Regions from separate parts of the Bacillus shivajii genome, predicted to be linked through region 4. Evidence: predicted binding sites of a transcription regulator. Region 4 holds the regulator's gene; each other region holds the start of a gene.
The links. Region 4 encodes Rex, which represses fermentation and respiration genes when NADH is low (regulators of the CRP and FNR family bind a similar motif). Its sites were predicted from a motif close to TTGTGAAATATTTCACAA; they were not measured.
Positions count from the first base shown of each region.

Region 1: the regulator Rex is predicted to act here: its motif matches at 2,635-2,652, upstream of LGQ02_RS10850 (TIGR04053 family radical SAM/SPASM domain-containing protein).
Region 2: the regulator Rex is predicted to act here: its motif matches at 1,792-1,809, upstream of LGQ02_RS09435 (nitrate/nitrite transporter).
Region 3: the regulator Rex is predicted to act here: its motif matches at 2,711-2,728, upstream of LGQ02_RS07295 (L-lactate dehydrogenase).

Region 1 covers NZ_CP084703.1:2,204,539-2,210,209, forward strand. Annotated here, with positions in the region: gene LGQ02_RS10845 (dynamin family protein) at 1-2,137, shown strand, start outside; gene LGQ02_RS10850 (TIGR04053 family radical SAM/SPASM domain-containing protein) at 2,718-3,836, shown strand; gene LGQ02_RS10855 (hypothetical protein) at 3,837-4,031, shown strand; gene LGQ02_RS10860 (YitT family protein) at 4,194-4,802, opposite strand; gene LGQ02_RS10865 (CvfB family protein) at 5,070-5,671, shown strand, end outside.
Region 2 covers NZ_CP084703.1:1,932,075-1,937,745, forward strand. Annotated here, with positions in the region: partial or broken gene LGQ02_RS09430 (glyoxalase) at 1-21, shown strand, start outside; gene LGQ02_RS09435 (nitrate/nitrite transporter) at 62-1,594, opposite strand; gene LGQ02_RS09440 (SLC13 family permease) at 2,226-4,067, opposite strand; gene LGQ02_RS09445 (DUF6933 domain-containing protein) at 4,508-4,882, shown strand; gene LGQ02_RS09450 (hypothetical protein) at 4,927-5,445, opposite strand; gene LGQ02_RS09455 (hypothetical protein) at 5,473-5,671, opposite strand, start outside.
Region 3 covers NZ_CP084703.1:1,502,036-1,507,706, reverse strand. Annotated here, with positions in the region: gene LGQ02_RS07305 (HAD family hydrolase) at 1-662, opposite strand, end outside; gene LGQ02_RS07300 (sodium:proton antiporter) at 1,198-1,374, opposite strand; gene LGQ02_RS07295 (L-lactate dehydrogenase) at 1,708-2,664, opposite strand; gene LGQ02_RS07290 (ThiF family adenylyltransferase) at 2,790-3,809, opposite strand; gene LGQ02_RS07285 (DUF92 domain-containing protein) at 3,820-4,617, opposite strand; gene LGQ02_RS07280 (5-formyltetrahydrofolate cyclo-ligase) at 4,608-5,171, opposite strand; gene rpmG (50S ribosomal protein L33) at 5,323-5,472, opposite strand; gene LGQ02_RS07270 (hypothetical protein) at 5,572-5,671, opposite strand, start outside.
Region 4 covers NZ_CP084703.1:525,843-531,513, forward strand. Annotated here, with positions in the region: gene htpG (molecular chaperone HtpG) at 1-62, opposite strand, end outside; gene LGQ02_RS02650 (ABC transporter ATP-binding protein) at 333-2,270, opposite strand; gene moaC (cyclic pyranopterin monophosphate synthase MoaC) at 2,448-2,927, shown strand; gene LGQ02_RS02660 (redox-sensing transcriptional repressor Rex) at 2,970-3,605, shown strand; gene LGQ02_RS02665 (MDR family MFS transporter) at 3,847-5,283, shown strand; gene LGQ02_RS02670 (amino acid ABC transporter permease) at 5,366-5,671, opposite strand, start outside.

The sequences.
Region 1 (5,671 bases), 1.7 Mb from region 4:
TACGAATAAACAACTCGAAAAATTTCATGCAATTGAAGAGTATGAAAAAAAGCTTGAAGAAGTCAAGGAAACTTATACGAAGGAGTCAGAAGGTATTCAAAAAGTATTATCTACCTTCCCGTCAGAAAGAGCATATGTAAATTTACTTCATTCAGTTATGAAAAAATCATTTCCTTCTAATCACGAGCAATCCCTTTCAGGTATCACTTTACCTGAAGAAGGAGTCATTGATACGACGTGGGATAACGATCATACTTCACGTGTCATTGACTTTTCAGAAGAAGACACGCTTAAGTGGGTGACAAATGTTAAAGATTCGTTACAATCATTTCATCAATCAAAAGTGTTAAAGACAGAGCGTGATCAACTCATTGAAAGGATAAAGAGATATCAAGATCAGTCTTTTGTTATTTCTTTATTTGGTGCATTTAGTGCAGGGAAATCAAGTTTTGCCAATGCATTATTAGGTGAAAGTATTTTACCTGTTTCTCCGAATCCAACAACCGCTACTGTAAATACCGTTGAACAATCAAACGGCAATAATGAACACGGCACAGTTAAGATTTCGTTAAAATCTGTGGAAGATTTAAATGATGAGATTCAGGCGGTTAGTCATCAGTTAGATGAATCATTATCTGTTGAGACACTTAAAGGTTGGTCACCGAATACAAAGAACTACCATTCCAGTTGGGAAAAAACGTATTCCGACTATTTACTTACTTTAAAGGAAAGCATAAAGAAAAACTTAAACGAATTGGGGACATGGATTGTGAAAGATTTAAAAAATCTTGAATTTTATGTCGCTCAAGAAGAGAATGCATGCTTAATTAAGGAAGTAAATATTTATTATGATTGTGAACTAACAAAAAAAGGGATTATTCTTGTTGATACGCCAGGAGTGAATTCCATTCATGGGAGGCATACAAATGTTGCATTTCAGCAAATGAAAAAATCTGATGCCATTTTTTATTTGACGTATTACAATCATGCGTTTTCAAAAGCAGATCAATACTTCCTTCAACAAATTGGAAAGGTAAATGAAAGCTTTGAACATGATAAACTTTACTTTATTATTAATGCATCTGACTTAGCTAATAATGAAAATGAATTAAATGGTGTAAAAAAACATGTCCATGATCAACTATTAAGTAACGGTTTAGAAAAACCGCGCATCTATGATGTATCAAGTAAACAAGGATTGGCTGCCAAAAAAAATAAAGATGTCGCAAGCACAAGCTTTTCAAGGTTTGAAACGTCTTTTTATAATGAAACGATTATAGAACTGAAAAAATTAAGTTTTGATATGATTGTTCATCAACTAAATCAATTTGTCGAGAAGCTTGATGACAGTGTTCGTTTTATGAAAGAAGATGAAGCAGAACAAAAGAGACAACATAAAATATTACAACAAACCGTGAAGGAACAAATGTTAGCTGTTCAAAATTCCTCGTTTTCTTATGTATTAAGAGACTTAATTCAAGAGTATGACCAAATGACGTTATATTTACGCGAGAGAATGAAGTTCGTATTAAATGATTACTTTCCGACAGCGATTAATGTTGCAACAGTAAATGGAAATTCAAAGAAACAATTACAAGAGCAACTATTAGGAGCAATGAAGGAATGGAAAGGGTTAGGAGAATACTTCTTAAAACAAGAGCTTGAAGCAAGTATTGTACGTATGGAAGCCAAATTAAAAGAAAGAGCATATGATTGGGTAAAAGAAGAGTCACATGCGGTTCAAAAAGAGTTGACTTCATATGCGTATTACCCTGATTTACAAAGAATTGAATTAACTGGAGATCTTCATGAGGTGGATTTAAATGTCGATCTATTAACGTTTAAATCTTATATCAAATCAAAGAAAGACTTTTTTGAACAAGGGACAATTAAAGTGTTAAAAGAACAATTAGTGCAAACTGGTGTTGAGAAAGCAAGTGATTCTATAGCTACATGGTCTAAACTTTTTACGGATGTATTAGAAGATTCATTAAAACGCATAGAAAAAGAGTTAAAAGAAGAAATGGTTGCAGCCATTGAAAATGAATTATCTCGTTCTGAAGCACTAATGGATAAAAACGTTCAAGCTTCAATAGAGAAAGAACAAAAAGCATTAACGGAATTTTTGAATCCGTGACTCATAAGTTATCACCCCCTTTACGTAACTGAGCTGGTTTAGAATAAAGTTCTCCTAAATAAAGGGGAGGGAGGCAGGAATAACAATGGAAGTGACAAAAGAAGCGGTAGATTTTTTGGAGGAATTATCTCATAGAAGTGGCCGCCATACCTATCGGATTAGCTTCGATGATAAGAGTACATGAGGTGCATCAAAGTTTAAAATAACTCTGGATGAGTTTAAAGATGGAGATCAACTATTTAAGGTTAAAGGGTTAATTTTTTATTATAACAAAGAGCTCAGCCAACAAATTGATACCCTTTTAATTACTTATATAGACGGCAGGCTAAAATTACTAGATAGAAGATAATGAAAGATCAATACTTTTACATGAACTTGTTCTACCTGAGAGCAAGCTCTTTTTTCTATGCATAAAAGCATTTATATGACATCGAATTCGTGAAAACGGTCATCTGTTATGTAAACAATTTGTGAACTCTGCCATCTAATCGTCTTATATGTGATTTACATCATATCAGGAGGTTTTTATTCGCGATAAGCTAAAAGTATGAAAAAGTAGCTTGTTAAGGAGGGCTTATAGATGTTTCCTCAAGATTATAATGAAAATCCGTTTATCGTAATATGGGAGTTAACACGTGCTTGTGAATTAAAGTGTCTGCATTGTCGCGCAGAAGCTCAGTACCGTCGTCATCCTATGGAACTTTCGTTTGAAGAAGGGAAAAAGTTAATTGATGATATACATTCGATGAACAACCCTATGCTAGTTTTTACAGGTGGAGACCCGCTGATGAGAGAAGATGTGTTTGATATTGCAAAATATGCAATTGATAAAGGTGTACGAGTATCAATGACACCATCAGCAACACCTAATGTAACAAAAGAAGCAATGTCAAAAGCGAAAGAGGTCGGATTATCAAGGTGGGCATTTAGTCTAGATGGACCAAACGCTGAAATACATGATCACTTCCGTGGAACGTCTGGTTCGTTTGATTTAACAATGAATGCAATTAAATACCTACATGAGTTAAATATGCCTATTCAAATTAATACGGTCATTTCAACGTATAATGTCAATCAATTAGATGAAATGGCTGCGCTCGTTGAAGAGTTAGATTGTGTATTATGGAGTGTGTTCTTCCTTGTTCCAACTGGAAGAGGGCAAGAAGATGACATGATTTCTCCAGTTGAACATGAAAAAGTATTCCAATGGCTTTACGACCTGTCTAAACGAGTCTCATTTGATATCAAAACAACGGCAGCGCAGCACTATCGCCGAGTTGTTATTCAAAACAAAATGCGTGAGAAAGCTGAAAATGAAAAAGAGATCCAATATAAAGATGCACTTGTTCAAGGTGAGACAGGAAAAATTGATGGATTAGGCAGAGCACCTAAAGGTGTTAATGATGGAAATGGATTCGTATTTATTTCACATACCGGGGATGTATATCCTAGCGGTCTACTACCTGTAAAAGCAGGTAATGTCCGTGAGACACCTTTACCTACGATTTATAGGGAATCTGACATTTTTAAATCATTAAGAAACCCTGATTTATATAAAGGAAAGTGCGGTGTTTGTGAATACCGTCATGTTTGTGGGGGATCTAGATCGAGAGCGTACGCAATGACAGGTGACTATCTAGAAAGTGAACCATTCTGTGTATATGTTCCAAAAGAATTAAGGAAAAAGAAGGTCCAATAAATGATGAAAGACACGCAGATATATTTGTTTGTGTGTCTTTTTTATGCATTAGACTTTTCTTCACACGTCTTACAAACCTTTAAACGTAAAAAGTTATACTGTGCAATAGAAATTAAGCAGTTTGAACAAACATCTTCACCACATTCTCCACATCTTGCTAAACGTTTATCATCATTTTTACAACAAGAACAATAGGCCATTTCTTTGTACTCCTTTCAGTTTTTTATCTATTTCGTACTTCAATATATGAAAAAACGTTGAAGAGAATACTTAGATATTTAGTAGAACACCCAAATTTCTATTAAAGCAAAAATAAAAAGAGGGAGACCCATTTGTGCAAGTAGGTCTCCCTCTCGATTATGAGGCTTTTTGAGCTTGTTGTACTGGTTCAGGATCAGCATTTTTCTTTGCGATTTTTCCTTTAAAATAACTAATAATCATAGATATCATAATAATAGAAAGTACAGAGTAAATTCCTCGTAGAAGCCCTACAGACATTAAGCCAGTTAAAATGACGGCAAAATCAAATGCAAAGGTTGTCTTACCAGGGTCGATATGAAACCTCCTTTGTAAAACAAGAGCCAAAATGTTTGCTCCCCCAAGAGAGGAACCATTCATAAATAAGAAGGATAAACCAAAACCACAGATAATTCCCCCTAATATTGAACCGAAGATTGCATTGATTTCTATTGTTGGGAGAAACTGAATCACTTCAGTCATTAATGACAATGTCGTTACTGCAAAAATGGTCGAGAGTGTAAATTTCCAGCCCATTTTAAACACAGACAATATGTAAAACGGAATATTAATCATAAAGAAAACGATCGCAAACGAACTGCTTAATAAATACGAAATACTTAATGCTAACCCAGCAGTCCCTCCAGTAATGACTTGGGAACTTTGAAGAATAAAAACACCAAAACTAACAACCACACATGATAAAACCATATATATAATTCGTAACATTTTCTACACCTACTTACTTTTTTCTATTAATCTATTACGTAATATTAGATCAACGTGATATATTATAGAATGATATAGCAAACGTTACAAATACATGCATAAACGTATGTGTGCGTTTGTGCGTTTACGCTTTAAACTTATAAAGTGACATTTCGTGATTTAAAACAATCCATTATACTGAGAAGAATGAATGTTACACGTATAAGAGAGATAAGATATAATGAAAGAGAATATTCAAAAACAATATCGCTTAGAAGGTAGGTAATTATGAAAGAGCAATTTTACGCAGGAAAAATTGAAACACTGAAAATCGTACATAAATCGAAAGCAGGATTCCATTTATCAAACGGGCAAGAAGACACACTTTTACCTTTTTATGAAGTAACGACCCCTGTAAATAAAGGGGACGAAGTCGAAGTCTTTTTCTATGTAAATAAAGAAGGCAATTTAGTTCCAACAATGAAAGTACCATCTATTTATTTTGATAAATACGGGTGGGTAGAGGTTGTTGATCGTATTCCTCACTTAGGTGTCTTTGCCGATATAGGAACTGCTAAGGAAGTGCTTGTATCAAAAGATGATTTACCATTGAAGCAAAGTGTTTGGCCAAAACCAGGCGATCAAGTATTCGTTAAGTTAGATACAGATAAAAAAGGGAGACTCTTAGCAGTCCTTGCATCAGAAGAGGTTATTTTAAAAGAAGCAACATTTGCTGAGAAGAAACTGATCCATACAGATGTAACAGGAAGAGTGTATCGTTCAACGAAAGTTGGGACCTTTATATTCACTGAAGAAGGTTACAGAGGATTTATCCATTATACTGAACGAAAAGAAGAGCCGCGTTTAGGTCAACTTGTGAGCGGGAGAAT
Region 2 (5,671 bases), 1.4 Mb from region 4:
GATTACCCTGAGACAAAGTAAAGAGTGGAGGGCCATTGGCGGCACTTCCACTCTCAGTTGATTATGGTGAAAAAGCAACTGCTTCTCGGTTGTATTCCGGTAATTTCTTTTGGGTATCGGTAAACATCCCAACATAACCAATCGTATTCTCTTGTTCATCTGTAATCGGTGTAATCGTTAGCCACACATTGAATTTTTCACCGCTTTTTCTACGATTACAAATTTCACCTTGCCAGTAACCAATGTGATCAATTTGATCCCACATTTTTTTGTAAAACTCTTCATCATGTTCACCAGATTTCATGATGCTCGGTGTTTTTCCAACAACTTCATCTACCTCAAATCCTGTGGTTTTACTAAAAGCGGGGTTTACCATTTTGATATAGCCTTTTGTATCAGTTACCATCACTGACTCTACCGTAGATTCAATCGCTTGGTGAGACAGGCTGAGCTTTTCTTGGTATAACATCCAAATGACTAGAATTAAACTTGCTAGTGCAACTTGTGACAACGCCATAAAACCAATCGCATAGTGGCCTGTCAAGCTGTAAAGGAAAGTTAACATAATTGGTGGGAAGAACCCTCCAAGTCCACCCATCGCACCAACTAGTCCATTAACAACACCGGCTTGCTTTGAAAAATAAAGTGGAACGAGCTTAAAGATCGCACCATTTCCAATCCCGGCAAAAAATGCAACAGCCAAGCAGCCAATTGTATAGAGAACAATGTTTGGCATAAAAGCTAACAGTCCTCCTGCGAAAGTGAGTCCCGCAAAAACAACAATTAAGATACCGAGTGCATTATATTTATCGGATAAATAACCACCAAGCGGCCGAATTAATGTCGCTAACAGAATAAATCCAGCGGTTCTCACCCCAGCATCAATGGCAGTAAGTCCAAAATGGTCAACTAAAAAGTTCGGTAAGTAAACGGTAAAAGCAACAAAGGCTCCAAATGTAATAAAGTAAAAGAGACATAAAAGCCATAGTTTGCTGCTTTTGTATACACTTTTTACTTGAGCGACTAAAGGTGTCGAGACTTTCACTTCTTTTTTATCGCCAAAAATAAAGTTTAACAATGCAAACGAAGCGATTAATAGTAAACTAAGTTGTACTGTCGAACTCCACCCGATATACCCGGCTAAAACGGGTGCTGAAAAAGAAGTAATCGCCGTACCAAGGTTTCCTAACGCATAAATCGCGTTAACCGTTCCGTGTTTTTCTTTCGGATAATACTTAGGTAATGACGTCACTCCGATAGAAAATGTGGCTCCAGCTACCCCTAAAAACAATCCTCCAATGAGTAAATCAATAAAAGTTGTTGCCTGACTCAGATAGTAAACCGGTAACAATAATGCGACGAAGCAAAGGAAGAAGAGTTTTCTCGCACCGAAACGGTTAGCCCAATACCCGAGCGGAATCCGTAATAGTGAACCAAGTATGATCGGGAAAGCTGTAATGAGTGCAATTTCATTATTCGTAAGTGGGATATCCTCTGTAATATAAGGCATAAGTGGAGATAACATCACCCACACCATAAACCCAGCTACTAAACTCAGAGTTTGTAAAGGTAATTGTAATTTTGTCTGCTTCATATTCAAAATCCTCCATGTTGAGTGGATGGTGTCAAAGACCATTATCAGAATATACTTCTATCTTTAAGATAACACCATAACTAATATGAAGATGTGATTAAACACACGTTAACCCGTATTTTTATAGAAAATTTTCTTAGATGTGAAGAAAAAAGGGGAGTCGTGAAAGAAAGTGAGGCGTACAAAAATTAGTGGTGTGGTGAAGAAATTGAGAAAGTGATGAACAAATCAAGAAAGTGATGAAGAAATCAAGAAAGTGATGAACAAATCAAGAAAGTGATGAACAAATCAAGAAAGTCGCAAGTAAATGAGTAAAGTCGCAAGTAAACGAGTGAAGTCGCAAGTAAACGAGTGAAGTCGCAAGTAAATCAAGAAAGTCGCAAGTAATTCGATAAAGTCACAAGTAAATGAGTAAAGTCGCAAGTAAACGAGTAAAGTCGCAAGTAAAGATTGGAAGTCGCAAGTAAAGGAGGAAAGTCGCAAGTAAACGAGTGAAGACGCAAGTAAATCAAGAAAGCCACAAGTAAACGTCCATCCAAATATAAACAAAATAACGCTCAAGCAAACAACCGCATGCACATGAAGTGCTTAAAACGGAAAAAGAAGCGCGAGAACCGTCCCCACGCTTCCATTAAAAAGGGAAAAACAATGGTAATAATAGTACCGCTATAATCGCAATTAGCACTTGTAACGGCACACCGACTCGAATAAAATCTAAAAACGTGTATTTTCCAGCGGCCATTACCATCGCGTTCGGCGGTGTTGCGACAGGTGTAGCAAATGCCATGCTTGATGAAAATGCAACCGCCATGACCATTGGCACTGGACTTACACCCATCTGTTCAGCGGTTAATATCGCAACCGGGAACAACAATACAGCTGTTGCGGTATTACTAATAAATTGACTGAATAAAGAGGTAATCACATAAAGACCTGCAAGTACGGCTAGGGGACCAACTCCACCTAAACTTTGAATAAGGCCTTCAGATAAAAATGTGACGCCACCGGTATTTTCTAAAGCGGTTGCCATCGGAAGCATACAGGCGATTAAGACAACTGTTTGCCAATCAATCGCTTGGTATGCTTGGTCAGTTTGTCTAATACATCCTGTTAAAATCATCAGTACTGCAGCAACAACAATCGCAACCACTGCAGGTGCCCATTCAAACACCATGGCTAACAGCATACCGAGTAGAATGATTCCAGCTATCCAGCTTTGTTTTGTCTCATTCACTAAATCTGTATCTTCAGCAGCTGACTTTAAAACGACCGTATCATTTTTTTCAGCAGACAAAAGGTTAATATCTTTCCATTTACCATGAACAAGGATCGAGTCACCATAAAGGAGCGTTTCATCTTCTTTAAAATTTTTCGGCTCACTGTACTGGTGCTTTAATGCCAAAACGGTTAAACCGTATTTTTCACGAAAGTTTACTTGTCTAATCGTTTGGTTGAGTAACCTTGATTGTGGTGTTAGAATGACTTCGGCTAAGTGAGATTCTTCAGGTTGATAAGCTTCATCGTTTTGTAGCACGACGCCAGTTTTTCCGATAAACTTATCGAGTGCTTCTTTTTCACCATAAATAATAAAAACATCGCCAGCTTCCACTTCATAACCTTTATCGACTGTAATCCTCTGCGGTTGGTTCCACGAAGTAAAGCGCTTCAATGATGACGATTCTGCTTTAATCACTTCCAAAACCGTAATATGGTATGTACTCGGTAACTGAAGCTCTTTAATTGTTTTTCCGATGAGCGCACTGTCGTTCGGTGTTTTTACCGCAAAAATATGATCGGCTACCCCGTATTGCTCAACTAATTGATCAGCATCAAACGTTTCTTTTGAACCTTTTTTCTTATCGACTGGCTTATCAAGCATTTTACGACCAACAAACCATAAATACGCAATTCCAGCTAATAACATAATGATACCGACGGGTGTAAATGCGAAAAATGAAAGAGAGCCATATCCCGCATCTTGTAGACTTTGGCTTGCGACTAAGTTTGGTGCTGTACCGATTAACGTTAATGCGCCACCCATACTGCTAGCAAAGGCTAATGGGATTAAAAGTTTGCCAGGGTGAAGATTCATTTGGCGACTCAAACTAACGACAATTGGTAGCAGGATCGCCACGGTCCCTGTATTGCTAATAAAACCACTTAACACAGCCACTAGAACGAACATAAACATCGTTAATTTCCACTCACTGTTGCCGGTCTTGTTAACGAGCAAGTCTCCAGCCTTTTGTGCTAAGCCACTTTGAAAAACGCCTGCGCCCACAATAAATAACGCAGCGATCATAATGACAACGCTATTGGAAAAACCAGCAAACGCTTCAGGAACGGTAATAAGCCCTGTTAACAATAAAGCGAGCAAAGCATTGATGGCGACTAAATCCGCTCGAAAACGAGGGATCAAAAAACAAATCGTCGTCGCTATTAAAATGAGAAAAACAAGTTGCATATCAGTCATCGTATCACCTTTTCAGAAGCGAGGGGACGGTTCCACTGCTTCCATGGATTTTGAAGCGAAGGGACGGTTCTTCTGCTTCCACACAAATGCTCTTTCCTTTTATCTGCATCGTAAAACATGTCACTTCTTAAAATACGCATTTCGTTAATTGGTTATTCTTAAATGTGGGGGTAGTTACATATAGGGGAGTAAATGAATTCACCATAAAAATATATTACGTTGATTCATGTTTCGTTTTTTTATAGATGGTAAACTAACTTCAGCTGTGATGATAGGAATAGAGGGGTTATAAAACGATAGGGAGACTGATTAAATGTATATACAATGTACGAAGAAACTTCTTGATGAGATGAAAATAAAACAGATTTTTGAGGCGGAGAGACCCATTATTTTCATGGCACGCGAATCTCATCAAGCTTAATAGGAAAAAAACGATTGTATTGGTCAATGACAAAAATCGTTATACCATTGTGTTATATGGTCTAAAAGCAAAAGATTATAAAAATCTAGAAGAGCTATTTATTGAAGGTGTTAAACAAGCGTTTAAAGAAGAAGGCATAAAAGCTGAAATGATCGACAAATATGTCCAGCATTCAAAGCAGTTTTTTTATGGGAAAACAAAAAATCGAACAACTGTTGCGAGGGTAAATCAGATTTGTAAAGAAATCGAGTTTTTTATAGATCGACTTGATTTAAATACAATCATTCAAACTCCTTTAAGTGTCTTTACGAGCCAATTGTTACGTGGGGACGGCAAAGGGGATTATATTTACCCGTACAAGGAAATGTATAAGGACTTAGAAAACTTTTGCTAAGTACCAGGGACTTGTCGAATTCGACAAGTCCCTGGTACTCTTACCTAACCCGACATTCTCACTTGGATCTTACAAATTAACTCCTCAAGTGCTTCATCAAACAAATCTTCGGTTAGCTGGTCTAAGTAGAGGGTTCCTTGGTCGATCCCTTCGTAATAAATTTGGTCATTAAAGTAAGGAGCCGTGAAATACTCATAGCTATCATCACTATAAATAAACTTTCCTTTAATTCTTCTCGTAAACTCTCGAAACAACTCATCGATCAAGATTTCTTCGATATTTAAACGAAGCCCTTTAATTTCCTCTTCAATTGATTCGAACAGCCAATCGGCATAGAGAGAGTAGCCTTCTTTTGGACAAAAAGCTGCTTCATTATAATGTAATACATAAGAATAGACAAGAAAATCGACACGCTGTCTAAGCTTATTCCAATATTCATTTGAGTCAAGAATCATTTGTATAATATTTCCGTACTGTTGTAAAAATCCAGTGTCATGTAAGCGACTTTCGAGATTCGCAGCATAAGACGGCTTATAATCACATTTCAGCTTTTCATAGATCAAGAAACCAGCTCCTCTCATAAAAAATGGTTAAAATTCATAGTTTAAGTCAATCCAGTCAGGGAAAGGAATGTCATGATAACGGCATGACCTTTTAATTTTCCGTAAAAAATATGGCCAATCTTTTTTTCTAGAGTGGGCTTGAAGCCCCTTTAAATTATTGTATTGTTCCATCTCCCTTTTTAGTTCTCCTTCAGAAAAGATGCCAGGATAGTAGGCTTGTTTACAT
Region 3 (5,671 bases), 980 kb from region 4:
TTGACTTCATTTCTCGAATTTAAAAATATCGCATCCCACCCTGAGTTAAGCGCCCCCTCTACATCGTGTTTCCATGAATCACCAATAAAAACTAGCTGCTCAGCATGAATTTGTAACCTTTTTTCTGCGATACGAAAGATTTCTCGAGAAGGTTTTACAAACTCTACTTCTTCTGAAATAATAATATGCTCATTATGTATCCATTGGTCTACACCAAGCTTCTTTATTTTTTTGAGTTGAGTATCAGCCATTCCATTTGTTATGATACCTAACTTAACTTCTCTTTTACTCAACGTCGAAAGTAATTCCTTCATCCCAGGATAAGGAACACTATACTCGTCTACAATTTGATAATAATGAGCATGGAAGGCATCTGCATGCTCATTACTAAACGGTAATTGCAATGACTCCATCGTTTTATTAAAACGGATTCTTCGATACTCTTTTCCTGTTAGTTGTTTATTTTCAAAGCTTCCCCAATAACGGTCGCTGTTTGCTTTAAATTCAGAAAAAAAATGCCCAAAAGTGATATCACAATTTGGTACGTTTATTTCTGAAAGGTATTTTTCATAGCATGCCTTTATCGCATATTGAAACGCCTCTTCATGGCTAAATAATGTATTATCTAAGTCAAAACAAATCCCTTCCCATTTCAACGGCATTCACCTCAACCACATTATATCAACGATTATGATATATTACGAAGAATACCTTCGTCTTATTCCAAAAATTGAAACACACCGATTAGATTCGATTTTTAGTAAGTTGGCACTTTTGCTACTACAACCAGCCAAGCTTGAATACGAACAAAGTGTAAGGTTGAAAGATCGCACTTGTACCTAGAAGTGAAAGAGAAGCAGCACTTGCTACCATACGAACCCTTTAATTTTCAGGAGAGTCAAAATAAACAAAACTTGGCTTATCGCCTGCCTCTACGCATCATCTTCCATGAAGTGCTTGAAGAGGAAGAGGCACGTAGTCTGCGACGAGTAATCGCAGGAGCACAAAGCAACAGCTTCCTCGACTTTACCCCGACCTGCGACGAGCAAGAGTAGGAGCAGTTACCTTAATCCTTTAGCAAAGTTAAAAATTCTTAAAGTATAAAAGAAAAGACTAACGTACAAAAGGCGAATTTCCACATACGACTTCATGTTCATGGAAAAAGTCGATCGTTTCGCCTTTTATGTACATTAGTCCTTACCTAAGCATTTGATACATCATTTTTTGACGAACGGCTGGTATTCTCATCACAAACGCGATGGAGAGCCGTCTTAACCACTGTCTTGATAAGAAAAGGTTTAGTAGACGATATTTATACTTATAGAGACCGAAGATCGTCAAAAATATTACCAGAAACCCTACCCAACGCTGCATGTTGAATCCGCCTCCTTCCTTCATTAGGTTGCCTTAGGTTAAAGGATATTATGCGGATAATGAAAGGCTTTTAATAAGATAAGTACTCGAATCTGTTTACAGGCGGACGCTTTCTGCGGGCCCGCCCGCGGCAAAGAAGACACCATGAAAGCGTAAAAAGTGAAGCTTGAATTGATGTCGCACTTGTGCCTAGAGGGGAAAGCGAAGTGTATTTCTACTGCGTCTCAAAAAAATAAAGGAGATAATTCAGGCGCGAATTACCTCCAAAAAATGAGCGTTATTTTCATCCATTTAAACGGAACTACTTAAAGTTAATTATATTGACCTTTTTATTTACATGTTGAATAACGGCTTCATCGCGTCCTTTAATACATTTGCTGAATGTGTAAGTTGACTTTGCTCTTTGTCGTTTAACTCGATTTCAATAATTCTTTGTACACCCTTTTGATTGACGATTGCAGGGACTCCTAAATAAACATCATTTAGTCCATATTCACCTTGTGCTAATGTCGATACAGTTAAGATTGAATTTTCATTTCGTAAAATCGCTTTTGTTAGCCGTATCAACCCCATTGCAATCGCATAATGAGTTGCTCCTTTACGCTCAATAATATGATAAGCCGCATCACGTACATTTTCAAAAATTTCTTCTAAATCTTCTTTCCTTGCATCTTGTTTATACTTCTCCATATAACGGTCGATTGACTCAACACCAATACGAGTTTGACTCCAAACCGGCAGTTCTGTATCACCATGCTCTCCCATAATATAGCCGTGAATATTTCGCACATCAATATCAAAATATTGACTTAATAAGAATTGGAATCGCGCTGTATCTAAGATTGTTCCAGAACCGATGACACGTTCCATAGGAAGACCACTAAATTTCCACGTTGCATATGAAAGAACATCTACTGGGTTTGTTGCAACGATAAAGATGCCATTAAAGCCGCTTTCCATTACAGACCCAACAATTCCCTTAAAAATCTTCGCGTTTTTCTCAATTAAATCTAGTCTCGTTTCACCTGGCTTTTGGTTTGCCCCTGCTGTAATAACGACAATATCTGCTTCTTTACAATCTGAATAATCTCCTGCCCAAATTTTCATCGGAGAACCAAACGGGAGACCGTGGTTTAAATCCATCGCATCCCCTTCAGCCTTTTCTTTGTTCAAATCAATTAATACCATTTCATCTGCTACATTTTGATTGATTAATGAAAAAGAGTAGCTTGAGCCGACAAATCCAGTACCAATAACAACGACTCTAGTCGTTTTGTTTCCATAATCCATCATGAAACGCCACCTTTCAGTTGATGTTGATTTTCTCATAATTAGATTGTACATTACTTCACAAAACTTTTGTGTTTTTGCGAACGTTTACAAAAGGAGATTTTGTTACAAAAAGTTTTTTCACATTACATACCTATATATTTCGCATACAATGTCTTAGCTCTCGAGATATTTTCTGTCCCCTGCACAAGTACTCTCCCCTCGGGAAATAGTACGAACGTTTCTCCTTCTTCTAAAACGGCACGTAATAAATATGGGCTCTTTTTTACACTTGCCACTTTTTCTAATTTTCTCTCCCAACTAACTAAATTAAGTTTGTTGGCTGTCATAAATTGCACCGTATCTCTTCCACATAACGTTGTAACACGTTCATTCTCACCTTGGCTTAGAGCAGGATATTGTTTTAATTGACATGTTGGGCACTCTTCATTAATTTCTTCGAGTTTCATCTCAAAAGAATGATTTTCCCATAAATCAATGGATGCCAAATTATTACGCAATTTCTCTGAATTGCCTGTTAAAATTTTCAATACTTCCATTACTTGCATGCTCGCAATAATATCTACGATCGGCGATAAAACACCGATCGTATCACAGGTTTGACCTGCTCCACCATAAGTCGGAAACATACAACGTAAACATGGGGTTTTCCCAGGTAGAAAAACAGCATTCATTCCACGTGAGCTAACTGCGCCACCATAAACAAATGGAATGCCATGCTTATATGCAACATCATTTAATAAATAACGGGTTTCAAAGTTATCGGTTCCATCCATAATAACGTCTACCCCGTCAATGAATGATTCCACATTATTAGCATTAACATCTGTCACATGGCCTTTTATATTCACTGATGAATTTAGCTTTTTTAAAGCTTGTTCAGCCGCTACAGCTTTAGGGAGGAATTGTTGAACATCTTGTTCATTAAAAAGCATTTGTCTTTGTAAATTACTTTCCTCAACAAAATCTCGATCACAAAAAACAACATGTCCGACACCTGAGCGGACGAGATGATTAGCAATAACTGTGCCAAGCGCACCCATTCCAACGATAAACACTTTTGATTCATCTAATTTTCTCTGTCCTTGTTCACCGACAGGTTTAAATAACATTTGTCTTGAATATCTTGTCCAACTTTGGCTCATTGTTTCCCTCCTAAAGCATTAAAAAGTATAACCAAGTCAAACCAATTGCTGATAGTGTACATGCATGATTAGTCACGTCATTTGTAATACATGCAAACCCTCTTATTTTTTCTGTATTGATTTTACAATGTAAATTTTTTTCCGTTACTTTGCCACATATCCGACATTGAAATAATGCTTGTATTGTTCCCCCAACAACCGTATCAATATATTGTGCTAAAAAGCCGATAACAGCAATAATGATGATAATTGATACACCTATTTCCACTGAGGGATGGAGTAAAGGTGCAATAAGCCATGTAACCAAGCTTATAAACAATGCTCCTGCTATAGCACCTAATGTCCCGGCTATTGTCATGCCACCAGATTGTCCATATTCTATTTTATTAAAAGTAAAAAAATGTATCGGCCTTCTCTTACTTAATTTTCCTATTGAAGAGGCCCAAGTATCACTATTTGCAGCAGTTAATGCAGCAATAAAAGCAATAAGCCAAACGGTCATACTAGTCATGCCATATATAAGTGCAGAAACTGAAGCCCAACCACCGTTTGCAAGGACTTGTATGGCATCTCTTCTTTCCCCCTTTCGTTCTATTTCTTCAACCTCCGAACGAATATACTTACCAATCATTGTAGAAGAGAGAAAAAATGCCCCTAAAATGATTAAACCAAACAATGACAAACTGATCGCTATTGTAGCACCGATAGCAAAGGCGGCTAACGCTCCACCTTTCGTTAATGACCCTTTCTTATAAGCAACAACTGATAATAAATAAACTCCGATTACTGCTAGAATCGTTACATACATGGTATAACTATTGACTCCGAAACTAGTGTTTCAACTGGAATATCATGTTTTTCATACGGTACATATTCTAATATCTGAAAGTCATAGCAAAGGGCACATGTTTTCAATTGAAACTCAGATAAAAAACGGTCATAATATCCGCCGCCATAACCGACTCTATACCCGTTTTTATCAAAGAAAAGCCCAGGAACGATGAGTAAAGAAATTTCAGTAGGCTGAATACGCTCACACTTATTAGGGTTCGGCTCTTTTAATCCATAAAACGAATCTTCTAATTGATCAAAAGAAGTGAGTTTATAAAAATGAAGTTGTTTACCGTTTGGTTCACATTTTGGAACCACAACTAGTTTTCCTTCTTCCCAGCAATTTTTTATTAACTCGTATGTATCTACTTCATTACCAACAGAGACTGTCGTTCCTACTATTTTCGATGCTTTCCATCCTTCCCAATGTAATAATTGGTTATGAATTCTTATTGTACGTGTCTTTCTCTCTTCATTAGACATCGTATTATACTTATTCTTCATTTCTTTACGTAAAGACTTTTTATTCATTCATACCCACCCCATTTTATAAGTAATCTCTTTTTATTTTAGCATAAGCCATTAGTAATCCTATGTTGATAAAGTCACTTATTATAGTTAAGATGCATTGTGAATGCTTATATTTTGGTAAAAAAAATAAGCAGAAGGAAAAATCCTCTGCTTACTTCGTTTCACGGTGTAAAGTGTGACGACCTAAACGTGGGCTAAATTTTTTAAGCTCCATACGGTCTGGGTTCGTACGTTTATTTTTAGTCGTAATATAGTTGCGGTCGCCTGTTTCAGTACATGCTAAAGTAACTTGTACGCGCATCATTATCCCTCCAAACGTCATATCTTACTCATACCTTTAAAATAATAGCAGAACATGACGATATATTCAAGAGAAAGAAAATTCCGACTTTTAAGCGCACTACTTACTCGCTGCTAATACGTTTTCATAATGGACGTGTAATCCTTCGATGTCATGAATTGTTGGACTACTAATTTCCCAATCGTATAAATAAGTGAAG
Region 4 (5,671 bases):
ATGGAGTTAACCATCATTTCTAAGAGACGTTTAGATTCTGCTTTAAATTCCATTTTCGGCATCTTCATTACCCCTTTATATGTAAATTATTTGAGACTGAATCGTTTTTAGCACTCTAGACCACTGAGTGCTAATTCAATTGTTATTTTACTGATTTCCTGTTTATTGTCAATATCCTTGAAAAAATTTGTAGTTAAACAGGCGGGCTCGCTAGTGAATGAGGACAATCGCAAGTAAACGGAGAAAGTCGCAATTAAATCAGGAAAATGTAGAACAAATCACGCAGAGTGACGAACAAAAAAGAGCCAGGGCATACCTGGCTCAACACGTAATTATTCTTCTTCGAGTTGTAGTTCTTCCCATTCTTCCATATGTGCTTCGACTTTTTGCTTTGTCTTTTCAATGTTTTCGTTTAACTGTAATGATTTTTCGTGGTCTTGATAAACGTCAGGGTTGCATAATTCTTCTTCCCATTCGGCAATGTTCATTTCAGCTTCTTCAATCATTTTTTCGAGATCTTCAATTTTACGCTGTCGTTGGCGGGCTTTTTTCTTCAGCTCTTTTTCTCGTTCGTAATCTTGCTTCGATTGTTTTTCACTATCTTCGTTAGGTGAACTTTGACTGTTTTGAAGTTGTTTACTAGCTTCAAGCTCTGCCCATTCGGCTTGTTCGAGCTTTTTATTTATATAGTAATCATAGTCCCCTAAATAGTTTGTAATCCTATCACTAGAGAGTTCGACGACCCGTGTTGCCATACGATTAACAAAATAACGGTCATGTGAAACGAAAAGGAGCGTTCCTGGATAATCAATTAAGGCATTTTCTAACACTTCTTTACTGTCTAGATCTAAATGGTTTGTCGGCTCGTCCAAAATGAGCATGTTTGCATTTTGCATCATTAACTTGGCAAGTGCTAGACGAGATTTTTCTCCACCACTTAAGTCTGAAACAATTTTAAGAACATCATCGCCACTAAATAAGAAATTTCCGAGAACTGTGCGGATCTCCTTTTCAGGCGTTTGCGGGTATTCATCCCATAGCTCTTGTAGGACCGTTTTATTAGAGGTAAGTTCTGTCTGTTCTTGATCGTAGTAACCGATCTTTACGTTACTGCCGTATTGAATTTGCCCGGTGATCGGTTTTATTTTGTCGGCGATCGCTTTAATGAGTGTTGATTTTCCGATTCCATTAGGTCCAATTAATGCAACACTTTCACCACGTTCAAGTTTTAATTCAATGTTTGTTGCTAATGGTTCGCCATCATAACCGATTGTTACGTTTTGCAGTGTTAACACATCATTTCCACTTTGTCGGTCTATATCAAATTGGAAATTTGCAGATTTATCATCATCTTTTGGTCTTGTCATCAGCTCCATTCGTTCAAGCTGTTTACGACGGCTTTTGGCACGATTACTTGTTGAAGCACGAGCAATGTTTCTCTGGACGAAGTCTTCCAACTTTTTCACTTCACCTTGTTGTTTTTCATACATTTTCATTTCAAGCTCGAGGCGTTTTGCTTTTTCCTCTAAGTACGCACTGTAGTTTCCGGTGAACTTCACTGTTGAATGAAAGGTTAGCTCGTATACATAATCTACGATTCGATCGAGAAAGTATCGGTCGTGCGAGACAACGAGTATTGCTCCGGGATAGCCAGCTAAATAGTTTTCTAACCAAGTGAGTGTATCTATGTCTAGGTGGTTTGTCGGTTCGTCTAAAATTAAAAGGTCTGGCTTCGTTAATAACAATTTGCCTAAAGAGAGTCTTGTTTTTTGACCACCACTTAAACTGGATATCGGTGTATCGTAATCAAAATCAGAGAAGTTTAACCCAGATAAAATACTGCGAATGTCGGCTTCATATTGGTAACCGCCTTGATCTTTAAAGTCTTGTTGTAATTGATCATATTCTTGCAATACTTTTTCATAGTTTGGTGCACTTGGGTTGCTCATTTTTTCTTCTAATTCTCGTAAATGTTTCTCCATTTGTTTTAAATGGGTGAAAACAGACATCATTTCATCCCAAATTGAGCGGTTCGTATTTAAGCCACTATGTTGGGCTAAATAACCGATTTCAACGTTTTTAGGGATAATAATATCTCCAGAGTCATGAGATAGTTCTCCTGATATAATTTTTAACAATGTTGACTTGCCTGCGCCATTTCGACCGACAAGAGCAATTCGTTCACGACTTTGGACTTCAAGTTTTACATTGGATAATATTGTTTCAGCCCCAAAGGACTTTGTTATTTGTACACATTGTAATAAAATCATATTATTTCATCCTCACCACATCATTGGGTCATTACAAAATAAGTGTACATGACTGTTACGCAAAGTGGCAACATTTGTAGTAAAGTGGAACATGAATTCTTGCTAATCTAGAGAAGGATTGTGCAGTTTGTCCAACTATGGTGTACAATAGACGAAGAGACAAAAGGAGGGGCACCGATGGGTTCGTTTACACATTTTAATGACCAAGGTCGAGCAAAAATGGTCGATATTTCTGACAAACAAGAAACGGTTCGCACAGCTGTGGCGAAAAGCAGTGTCCAAGTGACAAAAGATATTTACGAGGGCATTACTGCAGGAACGATGAAAAAAGGTGACGTTCTTTCCGTTGCACAAGTAGCAGGAGTAATGGCGGCCAAAAATACATCGCAATGGATTCCAATGTGTCATCCATTATCACTCTCAGGTGTGGATATTCATTTTGACTGGGAAGTAAGTGAAGAAACATACATTCTTCTTATTGAAGTTGGTGTGAAGACGAAAGGGAGCACAGGAGTAGAGATGGAGGCGTTAACAGCTGCATCAGCAACAGCACTTACAGTTTATGATATGTGTAAAGCTATAGATAAAGGAATGGTCATTGGCGAGACTTTCTTGCAGGAGAAAACCGGCGGAAAGAGCGGCGACTACAAGAGATAAAAGAGCGATTGAACCAATTCATGATGGTGGGAGGCGAAAAAAATGGATATCGATCAAACAAAAATACCGCAAGCAACTGCAAAAAGGCTGCCGTTATATTATCGTTTTTTAGAAAGCTTGCAAGCATCAGGGAAAAATCGTGTATCTTCAACAGAGTTAAGTGAAGCAGTAAAAGTCGATTCAGCGACGATTCGAAGGGATTTCTCCTATTTCGGCGCGCTAGGAAAGAAAGGGTATGGTTACAACGTCAATTATTTATTAACCTTTTTTAGAAAAACATTAGATCAAGATGAAATAAGAAAGGTTATTTTAGTAGGTGTCGGTAACTTAGGGACTGCCTTATTAAATTACAACTTTACGAAAAGTAACAATATGAGAATTGAGATGGCATTTGATGTTGATGAAAGCAAGGTCGGTCAAAAAATTGGAAGCGTTCCCATTTATCATTTAGATGAAGTAAAAGAACGCATAGCTGGTGAAGCAGAAGTGGCAATGTTAACTGTCCCTTCAGCAGCAGCGCAAGGGATTGCTGATCAGTTAGTAGATGCTGGAATTAAAGGGATCTTAAACTTTACACCAGCAAGGTTATCTGTACCAGACAACGTCCGAGTTCATCATATTGATTTATCTGTAGAACTTCAATCCCTTATCTACTTCTTGAAACATTATCCAATGTAATGAAACGGTTGATACCCTTTCATTGTTGGAAAACGGAACAAAAACGATATATAAGTGTCATCACTTAGACAAGCTGTGGGAGAAATGTACCTGCAGCTTTTTGTATAGGAAGAACTTGTTTTTGATTTCCAAAAAAGTCCTAAATTCTATCATGAAATCATACACATGTTTTGGTATAGTAGAATTATATATTTCGAGAATCGAACATTTTGGCTAACTAATAAGGGAATCAGGTGAAAACATGAGTAAAATTCCACATAAATGGCTCGTATTAATTTCTGTGTTACTTGGTACATTTACAGTCATTTTAAATAACAGTATGTTAAATCCAGCTGTTCCACATATCATGGAGGTTTTTGATGCCGATGCTGTTTCGGCTGGTTGGGTAATTACGATCTTCATGGTAACCATGGGGATTACGATGCCACTTACAGGTTTTTTAAGTGATAAGTTCGGAAAGAAGGAAATGTATTTGTTTGGCGTTTCCCTCTTCTTATTAGGGTCTCTATTAGGGTCGTTTTCATGGAATCTATCATCACTCATTTTTTTCCGTGGGCTTCAAGGAGTCGGTGGCGGATTTATTATGCCCCTTTCCATGGTGTTCATTTTCCAAGTGTTCCCGAAAAAAGAACGAGGGATGGCGACTGGGATTTGGGGAATTGCAGCGATGATGGCACCAACGATTGGACCTACATTAGGTGGTTTCATTATTGAACTTGGTACATGGCAATGGTTATTCTTATGTAATATACCGACAGGTCTTTTAGGATTAACCTTTTCAATGCTTTATCTAAAGCGAACGAAGCGAGCAGACAATTTGAAGTTTGACCGAAGCGGGTTTGTCACAGTGACCCTTGGAGTTGGGGCGATCTTACTTGCTTTAGGGCGAATTAGTGAACTCGCGCATTTATATGACCCACTGAATATATCGTTATTGATCATCGGGGCTATTGCATTGTATTTCTTTGTGAAAATCGAAAACAAAACAGAACAACCTTTACTAGATCTATCGATATTTAAAATTAAAGCTTACGCATACAGTGTTTGGGTCGCAATTATTAGTTCAATTAGTTTGTTTGGTGGAATTTTTCTCATCCCACTGCTTGTACAAAATGTGTATGGTTACGGAGCCATTATGACAGGTCTTGTCTTTTTACCAGCAGCTTTACTCGCAGGAATATTTATGACGGTAGGTGGGAGAATCCTTGATAAAAAAGGACCTTCACTTGTCGTAACAAGTGGTCTTATTTTTTCAACGGTTGGAACGCTTTTATTCGGTTTTATCGACTTACAAACGGCGATTTGGGTATTGTTTGTACTTAACGCCATAAGAGGTATAGGGATGGGCCTTAGTACAATGCCAGCAACAACTACCGGAATGAATGCGATTCCTGAGAAGTTCATATCACGCGGATCTGCGATGAATAATGTATTAAGGCAAATGAGTTCGGCTTTAGGTATTGTGTTTATATCCGTTTACTTTGAGGTTCGTAGAGCTCAAGTTATGGCAGCAAATGGTATGACGCTTGAAGAAGCAAGCATTCAGGCAATTACAGAAGGGTTTTTAGTCATTGCAGTACTAACACTAATCTCTATTCCAGCAGGGTTATTACTAGGTAAGGAATATAAGAAGCAACAAAAAGAGGAAGAAATGAAAGCGAAAGTAGTAAATGAATAAAAGGATAGGGCGTCAAAGTTGTTAATTTGTTTACTAGTGATAAAAGAAGAGGCTGACGAAATTGTCAGCCTCTTCTTTTACGTTAATAAGCATCATATTTTTCAAAGCGCTTTTCTAAATAGTTTTGTAGAACAGTCATCACCGAACAGATCCCCCAATAAATGAGGGCAACCAAAATAAACATCGTCATATAGTCCATTTCTCGCCCAGCAACGATCCGAGACATTTGGAAAATTTCCGGTACGGTAATCATTGCCGCAAGTGATGAGGCTTTGATTAAATCGAGCATCACATTTGAAAGCGGGGGGACTGCGATACGAAACCCTTGTGGCAAAACGACTTTTCGCATTGTCATCCAATAAGATAACCCGAGTGATCTCGCTGCTTC